4 regions of the Paraburkholderia sp. J10-1 genome follow, and region 2 is predicted to be linked to each of the others. Evidence: predicted binding sites of a transcription regulator. Region 2 holds the regulator's gene; each other region holds the start of a gene.
The links. Region 2 encodes HrcA, which represses chaperone genes, less so after heat shock. Its sites were predicted from a motif close to TTAGCACTCNNNNNNNNNGAGTGCTAA; they were not measured.
Positions count from the first base shown of each region.

Region 1: the regulator HrcA is predicted to act here: its motif matches at 1,592-1,618, upstream of groES (co-chaperone GroES).
Region 3: the regulator HrcA is predicted to act here: its motif matches at 2,056-2,082, upstream of groES (co-chaperone GroES).
Region 4: the regulator HrcA is predicted to act here: its motif matches at 2,107-2,133, upstream of rpoH (RNA polymerase sigma factor RpoH).

Region 1 covers NZ_CAJMYW010000007.1:54,152-58,831, reverse strand. The annotation lists gene U5A65_RS21915 (family 2A encapsulin nanocompartment cargo protein cysteine desulfurase) at 1-1,383, shown strand, start outside; gene groES (co-chaperone GroES) at 1,651-1,941, shown strand; gene groL (chaperonin GroEL) at 1,964-3,598, shown strand; gene U5A65_RS21900 (sulfonate ABC transporter substrate-binding protein) at 3,664-4,680, opposite strand, start outside.
Region 2 covers NZ_CAJMYW010000010.1:163,409-168,088, forward strand. The annotation lists gene U5A65_RS27900 (RNA-binding S4 domain-containing protein) at 422-829, opposite strand; gene hemH (ferrochelatase) at 867-1,934, opposite strand; gene hrcA (heat-inducible transcriptional repressor HrcA) at 2,174-3,193, opposite strand; gene U5A65_RS27915 (NAD kinase) at 3,427-4,338, shown strand; gene recN (DNA repair protein RecN) at 4,467-4,680, shown strand, end outside.
Region 3 covers NZ_CAJMYW010000010.1:14,343-19,022, reverse strand. The annotation lists gene rfbG (CDP-glucose 4,6-dehydratase) at 1-347, opposite strand, end outside; gene rfbF (glucose-1-phosphate cytidylyltransferase) at 347-1,117, opposite strand; gene groES (co-chaperone GroES) at 2,175-2,465, shown strand; gene groL (chaperonin GroEL) at 2,510-4,150, shown strand; gene U5A65_RS27280 (hydroxymethylpyrimidine/phosphomethylpyrimidine kinase) at 4,299-4,680, opposite strand, start outside.
Region 4 covers NZ_CAJMYW010000004.1:408,568-413,247, forward strand. The annotation lists gene U5A65_RS17010 (cytochrome ubiquinol oxidase subunit I) at 1-638, opposite strand, end outside; gene cydP (cytochrome oxidase putative small subunit CydP) at 625-927, opposite strand; gene rpoH (RNA polymerase sigma factor RpoH) at 1,116-2,051, opposite strand; gene U5A65_RS17025 (nuclear transport factor 2 family protein) at 2,630-3,013, shown strand; gene leuA (2-isopropylmalate synthase) at 3,154-4,680, opposite strand, start outside.

The sequences.
Region 1 (4,680 bases), on a different contig from region 2:
GGACTGCCAGGCGAAGACACGCTGCGTGAACTGCTCGCGCTCAATCGACGGGACACCAATGGCCAGGATGGGCCTGCGCGATATTTCCTCGACGCAAGCGAGGGCGTCGCGCCCGGCACACGCACTGGCAGCGCCGCACAGGGCGACCTGCTGCGCGGCGCGCATCCGCCCTTCGACGTCAACGCCGTACGCCGCGACTTCCCGATCCTGCAGGAGCGGGTGAACGGCAAACAGCTGATCTGGTTCGACAACGCCGCCACGACGCACAAGCCTCAGGCCGTGATCGATCGTCTCGCGTACTTCTATGCGCACGAGAACTCGAACATTCACCGCGCCGCGCATGCTCTGGCCGCGCGCGCGACCGACGCCTACGAGCATGCCCGCAAAACGGTGCAGCGCTTCATCAACGCTGCGTCGCCCGAGGAGATCGTGTTCGTGCGAGGCACGACCGAGGCGATCAATCTGATCGCCAAGAGCTGGGGCGTGCAGAACGTCGGCGAGGGCGACGAGATCATCGTCTCGCACCTGGAGCATCACGCGAATATCGTGCCGTGGCAGCAGCTCGCGGCGCTCAAGGGCGCGAAGCTGCGCGTGATTCCCGTCGACGATTCGGGCCAGGTGTTGCTCGACGAGTATCGCAAGCTGCTCAACGACCGCACGAAGATCGTTGCGGTGACGCAGGTCTCGAACGCGCTCGGGACCGTGGTGCCGGTGCGGGAGATCGTGGAACTCGCACATCGCGCGGGCGCGAGAGCGCTCGTCGACGGCGCCCAGTCGATCTCGCACATGCGCGTGGACGTGCAGGCGCTCGACGCCGACTTCTTCGTGTTTTCCGGCCACAAGATTTACGGTCCGACCGGCATTGGCGTCGTGTACGGCAAACACGAGGTGCTTGAAGCCATGCCGCCGTGGCAAGGCGGCGGCAACATGATTCAGGACGTCACGTTCGAAAAGACGGTGTTTCATGGTGCACCCGCGCGCTTCGAAGCGGGCACGGGCAATATCGCGGATGCAGTGGGTCTCGGCGCGGCGCTCGACTACGTGAGCCGTATCGGCATCGAGAATATCGCCCGGTATGAGCACGACTTGCTTGCGTACGCAACGAGCGTGCTCGCGCCGGTGCCGGGCGTGCGTCTCGTCGGTACGGCGCGCGACAAAGCGAGCGTGCTCTCGTTCGTGCTGAAGGGGTATACGACCGAGGAGGTGGGGCAGGCGTTGAGCCGGGAAGGCATTGCCGTACGCGCCGGGCACCACTGTGCGCAGCCGATCTTGCGGCGTTTCGGTCTCGAAGCGAGCGTACGGCCTTCGCTTGCGTTCTACAACACCTGTGACGAGGTCGATGCGCTGGTGTCTGTCGTGCGTGCTCTGGCGCCACGTCAATAACAAAACGCGGGGCGCATGCGCCCCGCGTTTTCTCCTTGTTGCGCGGCTTGACCGGTGCTCGCGCAACCATCGCCTCCATCCCCTTCATCGCCGCGCTATCGAACCGCGAGTCGCGTCACCGCGATATCCATAGGCGCGTTCGCGAGATATCCATCTGCCAATTCGTTATTGGAGCGCCGCTCGCGCGCTTTCTATACTGGGCTTTCCATCAGCACTCGCATGTGGCGAGTGCCAATCTCATCGAGAACACCCCGGAGAAAGCCGCCCATGAGCCTGCGCCCCTTGCACGATCGCGTGATCGTCAAACGACTCGACCAGGAAACCCGCACCGCGTCGGGCATCGTCATTCCCGATAGCGCCGCGGAAAAGCCCGATCAGGGCGAGGTGCTCGCCGTGGGTCCGGGCCGTCGCGACAACGACGGCCGCCGCATTGCGCCGGACCTGAACGTGGGCGACCGCGTGCTGTTCGGCAAGTACGCGGGGCAAACCGTGAAAGTCGATGGGAACGAGCTGCTCGTACTGCGCGAAGAAGACATCGTCGCAGTCGTGAATCAATAACGGAACCTGAGAGACCATCACTATGGCAACCAAAGACATCGTATTCGGCGACCTCGCCCGCACCAAACTCATTGAAGGCGTGAACCTGCTCGCCGACGCCGTAAAGGTCACGCTCGGCCCGAAGGGGCGTAACGTCGTGCTGGAACGCAGCTTCGGCGCACCCGTCGTGACCAAGGACGGCGTGTCGGTCGCGAAGGAAATCGAGCTGGCCGACAAGCTGCAGAACATCGGCGCGCAGATCGTCAAGGAAGTCGCCTCGAAAACCAGCGACGCGGCTGGCGACGGCACCACGACGGCCACGGTGCTGGCTCAAGCCATCGTGCGCGAGGGCCAGAAGTACGTGGCCGCCGGGCTCAACCCGCTCGATTTGAAGCGCGGCATCGACAAGGCCGTGCTGGCGGCCGTGGAGGAGCTGAAGAAGATCAGCAAGCCCACGACCACGAGCAAGGAGATCGCACAGGTCGCGACCATCTCGGCCAATGGCGAGGAGTCGATCGGCCAGCGCATTGCCGAGGCGATCGACCGGGTGGGCAAGGAAGGCGTGATCACGGTGGAAGACGGCAAGTCGCTCGCCGACGAACTCGACGTCGTGGAAGGCCTGCAGTTCGACCGCGGCTATCTCTCGCCGTACTTCATCAACAATCCCGACAAGCAGATCGCGGAACTCGAAAACCCGTTCATTCTGCTGCACGACAAGAAGATCTCGAACATTCGCGACTTGCTGCCGGTGCTCGAACAGGTCGCGAAAGCGGGCCGGCCGCTCTTGCTCATTGCCGAGGACATCGAGGGCGAAGCGCTCGCCACGCTCGTCGTCAACAACATTCGCGGCGTACTCAAGACGGTTGCCGTGAAGGCCCCCGGCTTTGGCGACCGCCGCAAGGCACTGCTCGAAGATATCGCGATTCTCACCGGTGGCCAGGTGATCGCGGAGGAAACGGGCCTCACGCTGGAGAAGGCCACGCTGCAGGAGCTGGGACAGGCCAAGCGCATCGAGGTGGGCAAGGAGAGCACGACCGTGATCGACGGCGCGGGCGAAGCGGCCGGCATCGAAGCGCGCGTGAAGCAGATTCGCGCGCAGATCGAGGAAGCCACGTCCGACTACGATCGCGAGAAGCTCCAGGAGCGCGTGGCGAAGCTCGCGGGCGGCGTGGCGGTGATCAAGGTGGGCGGCGCGACCGAGATCGAAGTGAAGGAAAAGAAGGACCGCGTGGACGACGCGCTGCACGCCACGCGCGCGGCCGTGGAAGAGGGCATCGTGCCGGGCGGCGGCGTCGCGCTGATCCGTGTGCGCCAGGCGATTCTCGACGTGAAGGGCAACAACGCCGACCAGACAGCGGGCGTGAAAATCGTGCTGCGCGCGCTGGAGGAGCCGCTGCGCCAGATCGTCACGAATGCGGGCGAAGAGGCGAGCGTCGTGGCGGCGCGTGTCGCGGAAGGCTCCGGCAACTTCGGCTACGACGCAGCCACAGGCGAATACGGCGACCTCGTCGAGAAGGGCGTGCTCGACCCGACCAAGGTCACGCGCACGGCGCTGCAAAACGCGGCTTCGGTGGCGGGCCTTTTGCTCACGACCGACGCGACCGTGCACGAAGCGCCCAAAGCCGGAGCTGCGACGGCGCCGGCCGGCGGTCCTGGCGGTGCGGACTTGGGTTTCTGAAGCGCGCTGCACGCGCCATGCGCCCGGACCGCTGCACATGGCGGCGGTTCGTGGCGCAGGCGCGTTCAGGCCGAGCGCCAGCGCGCGTCGGCCACGACGAGCTTCTTCGGAATGAGCTTGAGACCGGAGAAGGTGTCGGCGATCTGCTGCTGGTAGGCGAGCGTGGCGGCATCGATGGGCTGCACGCCATATCCCGCACGCTTGAGCGCGACTTCGAGCGTCGGCGCATCGAGCCCCACGAGAGGTGAAAGCTGCGTGGCCACGGCGGGCACATTGTCGCGCGCCCACGTGTCCACCGCGCCGATCTCGTCGAGCAGCGCGTGGATGATCGGCGCGTGCGCATTCGCGAAGCCGCGGCTCGCAATGTAGTACTGCGTATTGCGCACGAGGCTCTCACCGTTTGCGATCGAGCGCGCGTTCGCCTGGCGTTCGATGGCCGCGAGGTACGGGTCCCAGATCACCCATGCATCGACGCTGCGGCTCGTGAATGCGGCGCGCGCATCGGCGGGCGCGAGATAGATTGGCTGAATCTCTTCGTACTTCAGGTTGGCCTTCTCGAGCGCTTTGACGAGCAGATAATGCACGTTCGAGCCCTTGTTCAGCGCCACGCGCTTGCCGCGCAGGTCGGCGCTCGTACGGATCGGCGAGTCCTGGTGCACGACGATAGCCTCGCCCTGCGCAGCGGGCGGTTCGCTCGCGATATAGACAAAGTCCACGCCACCGGCCTGCGCGAAAATGGGCGGCGTTTCCCCAACCGTGCCGACATCCACCGCGCCCGCGGCCAGCCCTTCCAGCAACTGCGGGCCGCCCGGGAACTCCAGCCACTGCACCGAGAATCCGAGCGGCGCCAGCCGCTTTTCGAGGGTGCCGCGTGCCTTTAGCACGACGAAGTTGCCGTACTTCTGAAACCCGATGCGCAGCACCCTGGCGTCTTGTGCGCGCGCCGCGCCGCTTTGCAGCGCCAGCGCGGCCGCGCCCGCAAGGCCCGTTACGCCCGTTACACCGCGCAGGGCGGCGCCGGTCGCGGCGAGCGACGCGAGCTTGATCAGTGCCCGTCGCGGGCGGTTTGCAGCGGGGTCGTC
Region 2 (4,680 bases):
GCCGGATCGCTTGTTTCAAGAGGCTCCCGCGGCTTTTTTATACAGAGATCAAAGCCGCGAAACTGCCTGTAACAATCATTACTGCACCGCCGCAAAAATGAAATTGAGTACGGGACATCCCTGACCTACACTCAGGAACAGGTGCTGCTCACGGCGCGTTTACCCTGAGCCTGGCACCGCACCGAATGGGCCTGCGGTCAGCAAATTTGTTTAGCGGCTTCGCTGCACATAAAAACGCTAACCGGGCCCAGAAACTGGCCGTTTTGCCGCGATCCCAAGGGGAGTACCGTGAAACTGACCTTTGCCATATCGGTGGTCGCGCTGGTACTCATCGCCGGAACTACGACCATCTGCATGTCGGGCGCCGTGAACGAAAACACGACGGAATACGGGGGCGTGCACGCTACGATGGAAGCGCTGTTCAACCCTCACGCGAAAATTTGTCGATAGTGCGGCGGTCGCGCTTGGTCGGCCTGCCTTGCAACACGGCAGCCGGTTCGCGAAAGAGCCGGCGCCGCTCCTGTTCCGCCGCGCGCCTCTCGCGCCCGGCCTCGGTTTCCGCGTAGAGCGTTTGCGCGATGCTGGCCGGGCCGCGCACCTCGCAAATTCCCAGCACCTGCACTTCCCACACCACGTGATCGATCTCAATTTCGACGAGGTCGCCCACGCGCACGTCCTTCGATGCCTTCACGGCGTCGCCGCCAATGCGCACGTGCCCCTTGCCTACGGCGTCCGAGGCGAGCGAGCGCGTCTTGAAGAAGCGCGCCGCCCATAGCCATTTGTCGATGCGCAGCCGCGCGCCAGGTTCAGTCGAAATCTTGTAGTTCATCAGAGGCTTTCCGCAATGCGCCGCTCAATCTGCAGGGTCACGCCACCGCACCGGCCGGCGCCGCGGCCTGCACCGGCCAGCCCTGCAGGTGTTGCGCAACAATTTCGCCCAGCGCCGCGATCCACGCGTGCGAAGCGTTCAGGCACGGGATGCGATGGAATTCCTTGCCGCCGCCGTGCAGGAATTCGTCGCGCACTTCCATGCCGATTTCCTCGATGGTTTCAAGGCAATCGGCCGTGAAACCGGGGCAGAACACATCTGCGCGGCGCACGCCGCCGGCGCCCAGTTCCCGCAGCGTGGGCGCCGTATATGGCTGCAGCCACTGCGCCCTCCCGAAGCGCGACTGGAAGGTCACCCGGCATTCGACCGGCGTCAGTTCCAGCGCGTGCGTGAGTAGCGCGGCCGTTTGCTGGCACTGGTCGTGGTACGGGTCGCCCAGATCGAGCGTGCGGCTCGGCACGCCGTGAAAGCTCAGTACGAGGCGGTCGCCCGCCGCGAAATTGGGCTTGCCGTGCGCGTGCCAGTACTGATGCACCTGGGCCGCGAGCGCCGCGATATACGCCGGATGGTCGTGGTAGCCACGCACCGTGCGGACTTCCGGCTGGTTGCGCATGCGGCGCAGCGCGACGAAGGCCGCGTCGAACGCCGTGGCCGTGGTCGACGCCGAGTACTGCGGATACATCGGCACGAGCAGGATGCGTTCCGCGCCCGCCAGCTTGAGCTGGTTCAGCATCGCCGGGATGTCGGGCGTGCCGTAGCGCATCGCGTAATCGACGAGGACCGTGTAGTCGTTGATCTGCAGCAGATGGCGCAGGCCCTCGGTCTGCTTTTGCGTGTGCACGCGCAGCGGCGAGCCCTCGGGCGTCCAGACCGCCGCGTACTTCTTCGCCGACGAACGGCCGCGAAACGGCAGGATCAACGCGCGCAGGATGACCTGCCAGATCGGGGCCGGAATCTCGACCACGCGCGGATCGGACAGAAACTGCGCGAGATAGCGGCGCACGGCGCGCGGCGTGGGCGCGTCCGGCGTACCCAGGTTGATGAGCAGCACGGCGACGCGATGCGCCGCGGCGGACTGCGAAGGCCGCTCCAGGTCGAAACGCATAGGCGATCAGTGGCGCCGCGCGAGTGCGCAGCAACGGTTACACGAAACAATCATTATAGCGGGCGGTCCTGGCGGCCCAAACCGGCCCGCGCCGGCGCGGGTCGCCGTGCGTTGTCAGGGGTTGCCTGAGTTTGCCTGGCATTGGCCATTCGGCCGATGGCGCGCGGCAAGCGTTTCGGGGATGATCTTCGGAAAGACAGGTGTGCCTGATAGCCGATGCAGCGGGCCGGTGGCGGCGCTCAGTTCTGGCTGAGCGTGAGCGAGAGCAGGCGCGCGGTGATATCGACGATCGGAATCACCCGGTTGTACGCCATGCGCGTCGGCCCGATCACGCCGAGCGTACCGACGATCTTGCCGTTCACCTCGTAGGGCGCCGTCACCACGCTCATTTCCTCGATCGGCACGAGTTGGGACTCGCCGCCAATGAAAATCTGCACGCCCTGCGCGTGGCTCGAGACGTCGAGCAGCTGCAGGAGGCTGGTTTTCTGGTCGAACACGTCGAAGAGCTTGCGCAGGCGCGCCATGTCCGACGAAAGATCGGCCACTTCGAGCAGGTTGCGTTCGCCGGAAATGAGCAAGGTGTCGCCGCTTTCGGGCTCTTCGGTGCTCGCGGTCACGGCCGCGTGCATGAGCGAGGTCATGTCGCCGCGCAGCGCGTCGATTTCCTCGCGCAGGCGGCGGCGCACCTCGTCGAACGACAGGCCAGCGAAGTGCGCGTTGATGTAATTCGAAGCTTCGACGAGCTCGGAAGGCGAGAAGTCGCGCTGCGTCGCCATGATGCGGTTCTGCACATCGCCTTCGGGCGTCACGATGATCAGCAGGATGCGCTTGTCGGACAGGCGCATGAACTCGATCTGCTTGAACACGTGGCTGCGCCGGGGCGTCAGCACCACGCCCGCGAACTGCGAGAGGTTCGAGAGCACGCTGGCGGCGGCCGCCACCACCTTCTGCGGCTCGCCGGGGCGTAGCGTGGTCTTCACCGCGCGCGTCACCGCGTCGTCGTCGGAGCCGGGCTCGACGGTGAGCATGGTGTCGACGAACAGGCGATACCCGCGCGGCGTGGGCACACGCCCCGCCGACGTATGCGGGCTGGACACGAGACCCAGCTCCTCGAGGTCAGACATGACGTTGCGGATCGTCGCCGGGCTCAATTCCAGGCCGGAATAGCGCGACAGCGTGCGCGAGCCGACCGGCTGACCTTCGGCGATGTAGCGCTCGATCAGCGTTTTGAGGAGGGTTTGTGCGCGAGGATCTAGCATGACTCAAAATTTTAGCCTAACGGCGGGTTGGCCGCGAGTGCGCCGCCAGACCGTGCCTGGCGGGCGTACCTTCGGCTCGGGGTGCGGCGCCCCGGTACTTCGCGCGATAGCTCGCGCCTTGTCATCGCCGTGTCACCGGCGGCGGGCTGGAAGGCGTGGCGCGCAAGGCCCGGCGGGCCTGTCCCGGTCTGCGCCAGGTTCTTTTCGCGACGTGACTATGGTGTAATGCCGGCATGCAGATCCAGAAGATCCAGAGCCAGTTCAAGACTGTTGCGCTCGTTGGGCGCAGCAATACGCCAGGCATCGCCGAGCCGCTGATGGCGCTCGCCCAGACCATTTCGAAGCGCGGCTTCGAGGTCGTGTTCGAAGCGCAGACCGCAGAGGAAATCGGCACGCAAGGCTATCCCGCGCTGCAACCCGCCGAGATCGGGGCGCGCGCGGACGTGGCTGTCGTGCTCGGCGGCGACGGCACGATGCTCGGCATCGGCCGCCAGCTCGCGCCGTACCGCACGCCGCTCATCGGCATCAACCATGGGCGGCTCGGCTTCATTACCGACATCGCGTTCTCCGAGATGCAGGAAGTCGTGCCGCAACTGCTCGCGGGCTCGTTCGAGCGCGAGGAGCGTTCGCTGCTGGAGTCGCGCATCACGCGCGACGGCGACCCGATCTACCACGCGCTAGCCTTCAACGACGTGGTCGTGAACCGCAGCGGCTTTTCCGGCATGGCCGAGCTGCGCGTGAACGTGGATGGCCGCTTCATGTACAACCAGCGCTCGGACGGTTTGATCGTCGCGACGCCCACCGGCTCGACCGCTTACGCGCTCTCGTCGCAGGGGCCGATCCTGCATCCGCAGCTGCAAGGCATCGTGCTCGTGCCGATCGCGCCGCACGCGCTCTCGAACCGCCCGATCGTGCTGCCCGACGACTCCAAGGTGAGCATCCAGATCGTGGCGGGCCGCGACGTCAACGTGAACTTCGACATGCAATCGTTCACGGCACTCGAACTGAACGACGTGATCGAGGTGCGCCGCTCGCGCCACACGGTGCCCTTCCTGCACCCGGTCGGCTATAGCTACTTCCGCACGCTGCGCAAGAAACTGCACTGGAACGAGCACCCCTCGCTGCAGGGCGATCCGGAGGACTAAACCCGCGTCTTCGCGTGAAGCGCGCGTGGTCGTTGCCACGCAGTTGCCACGCAGTTGCCATGCAGTTGCCACGCCGCCAGCAGTCCCACGGTAACCCAAGCCAACCAAAACAAGCAGAACCAGACGCCATGCTTCGCCATCTTTCGATTCGCGACTTCGTGATCGTCGCGGCGCTCGACCTCGAATTCGACAGCGGCTTCACCGTGTTTTCCGGCGAGACGGGCGCGGGCAAGTCGATCCTGATCGACGCCCTCGCGCTCACGCTCGGCACGCGCGCCGACGCGAGCGTCGTGCGCACGGGCGAGAGCCGCGCCGACATCACCGCCGAGTTCGATGTGCCGC
Region 3 (4,680 bases), 150 kb from region 2:
GCATCCAGCAGGTAGACAGTGCCAAGCACGTTTGTTTCATAGGTCTCAACCGGATGTACGTACGATTTTTGTACAAGCGACTGCGCTGCCATATGAATAACGATTTCTGGACTTGCAGCCTTGACTGCCTTGAGCAACTTATCGCGGTTGCGGATATCGCCGATGACAGACTCGATGCCATCGCCGGCGCGAGCGAGCGAGAAAAGGTTGGGGCTGGACTCGGGCGCAAGCGAGTAACCGGTGACCTCGGCGCCAAGTGCACGAAGCCACAATGTCAGCCAACTGCCCTTAAAGCCGGTATGTCCTGTCAAAAAGACTTTCTTGCCGTGCCAGAACGAAGCGTTCATCACCAAACCTTCCAGGGAGCGTTACCAGTCTGCCAGAGCTCTTCGAGATATGTCTTGTCGCGCAATGTGTCCATGGGCTGCCAGAATCCATCGTGCTCGTACGCTGAGAGCTGCCCGTCTTTTGCGAGGATTTCAAGCGGCTCCCGCTCCCACACGCAGTCATCGTCTGGGATGAGATCGATGACCTTTGGAGACAATACAAAAAAGCCTCCATTGATCATGCCGCCATCACCTTTCGGTTTCTCCCTGAAGGAGCTGACTTTGTTGTCGCGGATATCGAGTGCGCCAAAACGACCCGGCGGGTAGGTTGCGGTGAGCGTCGCGAGCGTTCCTGTCTGGGTGTGATACTCGACAAGCGAAGAGATATCGATATCACCCACGCCGTCTCCATATGTGAAGCAGAACGCGTCTTCGTCTTTCACAAACTCTCTCACGCGGCGTAACCGACCGCCCGTCATCGTCGCCTCCCCGGTATCTACTAGAGTCACTCTCCATGGTTCGGCGTACTGTTGATGCACCTGCATTTCATTGCTGCGCATGTCGAACGTCACATCAGACATATGCAGAAAATAATTTGCGAAGTATTCCTTAATTACGTAGCCTTTGTAGCCGCAACAAATCACGAATTCGTTGACGCCATGCGCTGAGTAGATCTTCATGATGTGCCACAGAATTGGCTTTCCGCCGACTTCAATCATCGGTTTGGGACGATTGACCGTATCTTCAGAGATTCGGGTTCCAAGCCCGCCAGCGAGAATTACGGCTTTCATTTGGATCCTTTGCGGCATCGACGGCTTACGCGAGAAGCATCGTCTGATCGGTGGCATGCAACGCCGGTCATTAAGTTTATGAGATGGCTGCGGTTCGAGCGATCCGTTGTATCAGACACCGACGTGAAAGTCGGTTGCCGGCTCGCGCCTGGACTAGTTTATTTGACGGCTGACCTGTGACTGGATTGACCGGTTGAACATTATAAGATAGCGGCCTGCGCTTGGCGATGGGGAGGCTGACGGCGCGCTTCGCGTTACCTGCGTCGGAGCGATCGACCGACCTTCCCAAGGGGCGTGTTGGCGAAACGCTCGGCTTACCCAATTGCGGCGCCGCAGTCCGTGCCGTGCCTTCTAATTCCCGGAAGCGATCATCTGCGTCGACCGTATAGTGTCACCGCCAATGCTCGAAAGCAGCGGCGGAACGACAACGGTTGGGCCGCCTCGGGTTGTCGACAGATCTGGCCCGTTAGCACAAAGGATGGACGCGCTGACATCGCGCGGCACCGCGAGGCGAGGCCGGCGGGGCGGGGAGCGCCGAACCGAGTGCCTGTGTTTGGAAACTGCAAGGCGGGAAATTCGGATCAATTATGCGTATTGGTAGCGGCCAGTTCGGGGTGCTCGGGGCGGCTCGCGTCCCAGGGCCCCGGCGAGATTGGGGATTTCCCCATGCCGTCCACGCCTGGGAGGTGCTGCATTGTCTTGTTCTCGCATCGGGATTGCGGGAAGCGGAGATTGGCGATTTGCGATTCGAAGCAGCGGTTTCCTCTGTCTACTGCTTTGTTTTAATTGAGAAATTATGCGAATCGCCTCGGTCGGTTGGCCTCCCGCCATTGGGTTTGGTTTGAAAAAGTGCCAGATTGAGTGCATTCCCGTAGGTCGATAGGCTCCGCCCCGCGTTCCGCCCCCCTTCTTGAATTTGTCACCACTCGTCCATATAATTAGCACTCACCGCATGAGAGTGCTAACAACGCTCGGTGCACAAACATCTCTGGCTGGCGGTTGCCGGCAGCCAGGTTTTCTTGAGTCTCTTCAAGTCCCAATCAACAGAGGAACATCCATGAACCTTCGTCCTTTGCATGATCGCGTGATCGTCAAGCGCCTGGATCAAGAAACCAAGACCGCTTCGGGCATCGTGATCCCGGACGCAGCGGCAGAAAAGCCGGATCAAGGCGAAGTCCTGGCCATCGGCCCGGGCAAGCGCGACGACAAGGGCGCCCTGATCGCGCTCGACGTGAAGGTCGGCGATCGCGTCCTGTTCGGCAAGTACGCTGGCCAGACCGTCAAGGTCGATGGCAACGAACTGCTCGTGATGCGCGAAGAAGACATCATGGCCGTGGTGAACAAGTAAGTTCATTCCACCGCTCACTATTCAAGAATTCAAGGAGTTAGAAGATGGCAGCTAAAGACGTCGTGTTCGGCGATTCCGCCCGTTCCAAGATGGTTGAAGGCGTGAACATTCTCGCCAACGCAGTGAAGGTCACGCTGGGTCCGAAGGGCCGCAACGTGGTGCTCGAGCGCTCGTTCGGCGGCCCGACGGTCACCAAGGACGGTGTCTCGGTCGCAAAGGAAATCGAGCTCAAGGACAAGCTCCAGAACATGGGCGCGCAAATGGTCAAGGAAGTCGCTTCCAAGACCAGCGACAATGCCGGTGACGGCACGACGACGGCTACGGTTCTGGCCCAGTCGATCGTCCGCGAAGGCATGAAGTACGTCGCATCGGGCATGAACCCGATGGACCTGAAGCGCGGCATCGACAAGGCCGTCGCAGCAGCAATCGAAGAGCTGCGCAAGGTCAGCAAGCCCTGCACGACCAACAAGGAAATCGCTCAAGTCGGCTCGATCTCGGCCAACAGCGACACGTCGATCGGCGACCGTATCGCTGAAGCGATGGACAAGGTTGGCAAGGAAGGCGTCATCACCGTCGAAGACGGCAAGTCGCTGCAAGACGAGCTGGAAGTCGTCGAAGGTATGCAGTTCGACCGCGGCTACCTCTCGCCGTACTTCATCAACAACCCGGACAAGCAAGTCGCCGTGCTGGAAAGCCCGTTCGTCCTGCTGTTCGACAAGAAGATCTCGAACATCCGTGATCTGCTGCCGGTTCTGGAACAAGTCGCGAAGGCTGGCCGTCCGCTCTTGATCATCGCTGAAGACGTCGAAGGCGAAGCGCTCGCAACGCTGGTCGTCAACAACATCCGCGGCATCCTGAAGACCGTTGCCGTCAAGGCTCCGGGCTTCGGCGACCGTCGCAAGGCCATGCTGGAAGACATCGCGATCCTGACCGGCGGTCAAGTCATCGCGGAAGAAACCGGCCTCACGCTCGAAAAGGCAACGCTGAACGAACTCGGTCAAGCGAAGCGCATCGAAGTGGGCAAGGAAAACACGACGATCATCGACGGCGCTGGCGAAGCCGTGAACATCGAAGCGCGCGTGAAGCAAATCCGCACGCAAATCGAAGAAGCGACGTCGGACTACGACCGTGAAAAGCTGCAAGAGCGCGTTGCCAAGCTGGCAGGCGGCGTGGCAGTGATCAAGGTCGGCGCTGCGACCGAAGTCGAAATGAAGGAAAAGAAGGCACGCGTGGAAGACGCGCTGCACGCAACCCGCGCTGCCGTTGAAGAAGGCATCGTCCCGGGCGGCGGCGTTGCGCTGATCCGTGCACGTACGGCAATCGCCAACGTGAAGGGCGCCAACGCAGACCAGGACGCTGGTATCAAGATCGTCCTGCGCGCGATGGAAGAGCCGCTGCGCCAGATCGTCACGAACGGCGGCGAAGAAGCGTCGGTGGTCGTGGCAGCGGTTGCCGCTGGTTCGGGCAACTACGGCTACAACGCAGCGACCGGCGAATACGTCGACATGGTTGAAGCCGGCGTGGTCGACCCGACGAAGGTCACGCGCACCGCGCTGCAAAACGCAGCTTCGGTTGCTGGCCTGCTCCTGACGACGGACGCAGCTGTTGCTGAAGTGCCGAAGGAAGATGCTCCGATGGCTGGCGGCATGCCCGGCGGCATGGGTGGCATGGGCATGGACATGTAATTACGGCTTGCGCCGAAATTACATCGAAGTGCGGGGGACACGCCGCGAGGTGTGTTTCCCCAGCCCAGAAAGAAAAAACCCGCAGCGATGCGGGTTTTTTTCGTCTGTGCGGTTTGCGCGTGGTTCACGCGCCGCCGCGCCGCGAGCGTTATTGCTTCGCTTCGCCGGGCGAGGCTTCGTCCGCGTCCGAGTCGTTGCTGCGCGCCCAGAAGAAGCGGTCGGGCAGCCACGCCCCCATGCCCGGCCTGAACGCACTCTGCACGGCCTGATACACATATTCCTGCGCCTCGCGCACGGCCTCGGGCGGCTCCTGGCCGTTCGCGAGCAGTGCGGCAATGGCGGCGCCGAGCGTGTCGGTCACGCCCATCATCGGCTGCGTGGAGCGGTCCCACAGATCCTGGCGCAGCTGGCCGTCTTCGCAATACAGCGTGTTGACCACGCGATGCGTGCCCGTTTCCATCGCCAGAATGTACTCGCAGCCCGTGGCGAGCAGGTGCGCGATAGCCGCGTCGACGCTGGGCGCTTCCGCG
Region 4 (4,680 bases), on a different contig from region 2:
CGCCGGCGCAGCAGGTACCACGACGAAATGCCGAGCACGAACATCGACGCCGTCACGTAGCCGGCGGAAACCGTGTGCACGAACTTCACCTGCGCGACGGGGTTGAAAATCACATGGAACAGGCTGGTGAGTTCCATGCGCATGGTTTCGTAGTTGAACGCCGCGCCCACGGGGTTCTGCATCCAGCCGTTGGCGATCAGAATCCATAGCGCCGAAAGATTCGAGCCGAGCGCGACGAGAAACGTGGTGAACAGATGCGCGCCTTTCGACAGGCGATTCCAGCCGAAAAAGAACAACCCGACAAAGGTCGATTCGAGGAAGAACGCCGCGAGCCCTTCCACGGCGAGCGGCACGCCGAAAATGTCGCCCACGTAGTGCGAGTAGTACGACCAGTTGGTGCCGAACTGGAACTCCATCGTGAGGCCGGTGGTGACGCCCATCGCGAAGTTGATGGCGAAGAGCTTGCCCCAAAACTGCGTCATGTCCTTGTAGATCACCTTGCCGGTCATCACGTACACAGACTCCATGATGACGAGCAGCCACGAGAGGCCGAGCGTGAGCGGCACGAAGAGGAAGTGGTAGAGCGCGGTGATGGCGAACTGAAGACGCGAGAGTTCCACCGATTCAATCGCGGGCATGACGGTCTCCTCGTTGTGGCGGCATGGCCGGAGGTTGGGACACGGACGGCTGGGGCCTTGATGCCGTGGGCACGGCCAGGATGGCCTGCGCGACAGCGGCAGGCGGCATGTTCATGTCTTCTGCCTGCGGGTGACTGAAGAATGCGTATTTGAGCGCCATCAGCAGGACAAGCTTGATGACGAGAACGAGGGCAATATCGCGCGCAAAGGTGGGGCCGCGCATCCACTGGAAGATGCGCGTGCGCAGCAACGACGGTGCGCGCTGGCGTTGACCGGATGCCGGGATCATGACGACGGGTGCCCTCGAACGCGTTACGAGGCCAGACCGCGGCGCGGCCTCTGGCTCACCACCTCGAAATCATCTTAGGGTGGAATCAGCGCGGCCGGTGCGAAGGTGCGCAGCTTTCGGAGCGCGCAAAAGAAAAACCCCGTTCGCGGGAACGGGGTTTTCGGTTTGGCTTTTAGACCTGCTGCGGCTTACGCGTAGTCGGCGAGCGCGGTGCGCATCTTCTTCATGGCGCTTGCTTCGATCTGGCGAATGCGCTCGGCCGAAACGCCGAACTCGTCGGCCAGTTCGTGCAGCGTCGAGCCGCCCGAACCGTCGTCGTCGACGTTGAGCCAGCGCGCCTCGATGATGCGGCGGCTGCGCGCGTCGAGCGCTTCCAGCGCGCTCGCAATGCCGTCGGACTGCAGGCGGTCGCGCGAACGTGCGGCCAGCACGGCGCTCGGCTCGTTATGCGAGTCGGCGAGCCAGGCGATCGGGGCGTACGACTCCTCGCCGTCCTCGGTCTGGCCTTCTAGCGCAATGTCGGCACCCGACAGGCGCGTTTCCATCTCCACGACCTCTTCGCGCTTCACGTTCAGTTCCTGCGCGAGGCCGTCGATTTCCTCCGGCGTGAACGACTGCAGGCCCTGCTTGTGGCTGCGCAGGTTGAAGAACAGCTTGCGCTGCGCCTTGGTCGTGGCGACCTTCACCATGCGCCAGTTGCGCAGGATGTATTCGTGGATCTCAGCCTTGATCCAGTGCATCGCGTACGACACGAGCCGCACGTTCTGCTCGGGGTCGAAGCGCTTCACGGCCTTCATCAGACCGATGTTGCCTTCCTGGATCAGGTCGGCGTGCGGCAGGCCGTAGCCGAGATAATTACGCGCAATCGACACGACGAGGCGCAGGTGCGACAGCACCAGGCGGCGCGCACCTTCAAGATTGTTTTGCTCGCGAAACTCGGTCGCGAACTGACGCTCTTCCTGGGGCGTCAGCATCGGGATCCGGTTCACGGCTTGAATATAGGCGTCGATGTTGCCCAGCTGGCCGGGCAACAGGGAAGCATTCGCGAGCGCCAATGAGCCCCCGGCCTTGGCCGACGACGGGCTCAGCGTACTCGGAAGGGTCATGGTCATTGCGTTGCTCACGTAGCGAACTCCTCAGGAATCTTGCAAAAGTCAGACACCGACTCCACGGTGGATGTTAGCACTCTGAATCACCGAGTGCTAATACTTGGAGTCTGTAGGGGCTTCAAGGTTCCTTGATTCCTATCGAAATGGTTGTATCGATAGATTACACTAAACGCCGGCGATCAAGCGGGGCGGGGCCTCGCGCCCGGCGCAGGCCAGCGCAAAGGGCAGGCCGAAGGAACACTCTAGAACGGGACAGCAGTCCGGCGCGGAGGCGCGGGAGATAAAGGGTTGAATCAAGGGGCTCTCGACGGAGCCGCGCAGCGCTCGGACTTTGCCACAGAATCTGATGAATAGACATCGGACGAAGCTGAAAGTGCTGCGCTGCGACATCAGGGCGCGGCTGCGGGGACGCGGCTGCCGCCATGCGCGGTTTTCACCGGACGCGTGGCTTATGCGCCATACATGGGGGCGTTGTCTTTGATCGCAAGTATCCTTGCGTGAAATCCTGGTATAAATTTCAGCCAGACATATGCGGAAAATCTTCGGCGTGGGGCTGCGCTCAGGCGCGGGCCGGCGCGCAAGGGGCTTGAGCGATGGCGGCAAAACTAATCGATGCGATTCGCGGACTTGAGCGCGAGCGCTTTCGCGCGATGGTTGATGGCGACGGCACGTCGCTGGACCAGTTGCTGTCCGATCACGCGACCTTCGTCCACACCAACGGCAAACGCGAGACCAAGCAGCAGTTCATCGATGCGATCACGGCGGGCCGCCGCCGCTACCGCCAGATCGAGATCCAGTCGCAGGACGTGCTTCAAGCCGGAAACGAGGCCTGCGTGGTCTCCGGCCGCGTGCTGATCGAGATGGAAGCGAACAACGGTGCGCTGCTCTTTCCGATTGCCTACACGGCGATCCAGACACAGGAGGGTGGTCACTGGCGTCTGCTCGCATGGCAGGCGACGCGTTGCGCGATCGAGTGACGACCGGTAAGTCCACTCGCTGGAACGCCGCTTAGGCGCTTCAGGCGCACGCCGGCGGCCCGTTTTGCCGCCGGCGCTCAACATGCCGCCGATTTCCCTGCTTGACTTCAAACTGCTTGTGTTGCCGCGCGCGGTGGGTGTCAGGCCGCCACGCGCTGGTCTACCGGCGTCCAGGCCGCACGATTCACTGCGCTGACCACTGCCGCCACGCTCGCATGAACAGCGTCGTCGCCCACGCCCACGCCGTGGCGCAGCGGCTGGCCACCCACACGCGCACCGACGAATACGGCCGTGCCACCCTGCGCCGTGCGCTCGCTCTCGAACGAGGTGATTTCGATACGCTCGCCCGCCATTGCCGCGATTGCGGCGGCCACGGCTTGCGCATGCGCCTCATCGGCGCTCGCGGCAGCCGGCATGGCCACGTCGCGGCCTTCCCAGCGCACACGGCCTGAACCCACGTTGGCGGCCGGCCCGCGCGTTTCGAAGTACTCACGCGCGAACAGCGCGCAGACGGCATCGCCCGTGATTTCCTCGCCCGACGTATCGGCGACGGTCTGCACGGCGTGGCTGAACTCGATCTGCACGCGGCGCGGCGGCGTGAAGCCCATGCCGCGCTCGAGCAGATACGTCGCGCCGCCCTTGCCCGACTGGCTGTTCACGCGGATCACCGCGTCATAGCTGCGGCCGAGATCGGCGGGATCGATCGGGAGATAGGGCACTTCCCAAACCGCGTCGGGCCGTTGCTGCGCGAAGCCCTTGCGGATCGCGTCCTGGTGCGAGCCCGAGAACGCCGTGAACACGAGATCGCCCGCATACGGATGGCGCGGGTGCACGGGCAACTGGTTGCAGCGCTCGACCACGCGGCGCACGGCGTCGATGTCGGAGAAGTCGAGGCCCGGGTCGATGCCCTGGGTGTAGAGGTTCATTGCGAGCGTGACGAGATCGACGTTGCCGGTGCGTTCGCCATTGCCGAACAGGCAGCCTTCGATGCGATCCGCGCCCGCGAGCAGCGCCATTTCGGCGGCGGCCACCGCCGTGCCGCGGTCGTTATGCGGATGTACCGAGAGGACGATGCTGTCGCGGTACGCGAGGTTGCGGTCCATCCACTCGATCTGGTCGGCATAGACGTTGGGCATCGCCGCTTCGACGGTCGCCGGGAGATTCACGATCATCTTGTGATCGCGCGTGGGGCGCCACGTCTGGGCCACCGCATCGCACACTTCGCGCGCGAAGGTCAGCTCGGTCATGCTGAACGTTTCGGGCGAATATTGGTAAATCCAGTGAGTTTGCGGGTTCTTGTCGGCATGTTCGCGGATAATGCGCGTGCCTTCGACCGCGAGCGCCTTGACTTCTTCCTTCGACTGGCCGAACACGATCTTGCGAAACGACGGGCAGATCGCGTTGTAAAGGTGGACGATCGCGCGCGGCACGCCTTCGAGCGCTTCGAACGTGCGGGCGATCAGTTCTTCGCGCGACTGCACGAGCACTTCGATCGTCACGTCCTCGGGAATGCGCTTTTCCTCGATCAGCTTGCGCACGAAATCGAAGTCGGTCTGCGACGCGGACGGAAAGCCGACTTCGATTTCCTTGAAGCCGATCGCGACGAGCATCTCGAAGAACTCGGTCTTCTGCTCGATGCTCATCGGCTCGATCAGCGACTGGTTGCC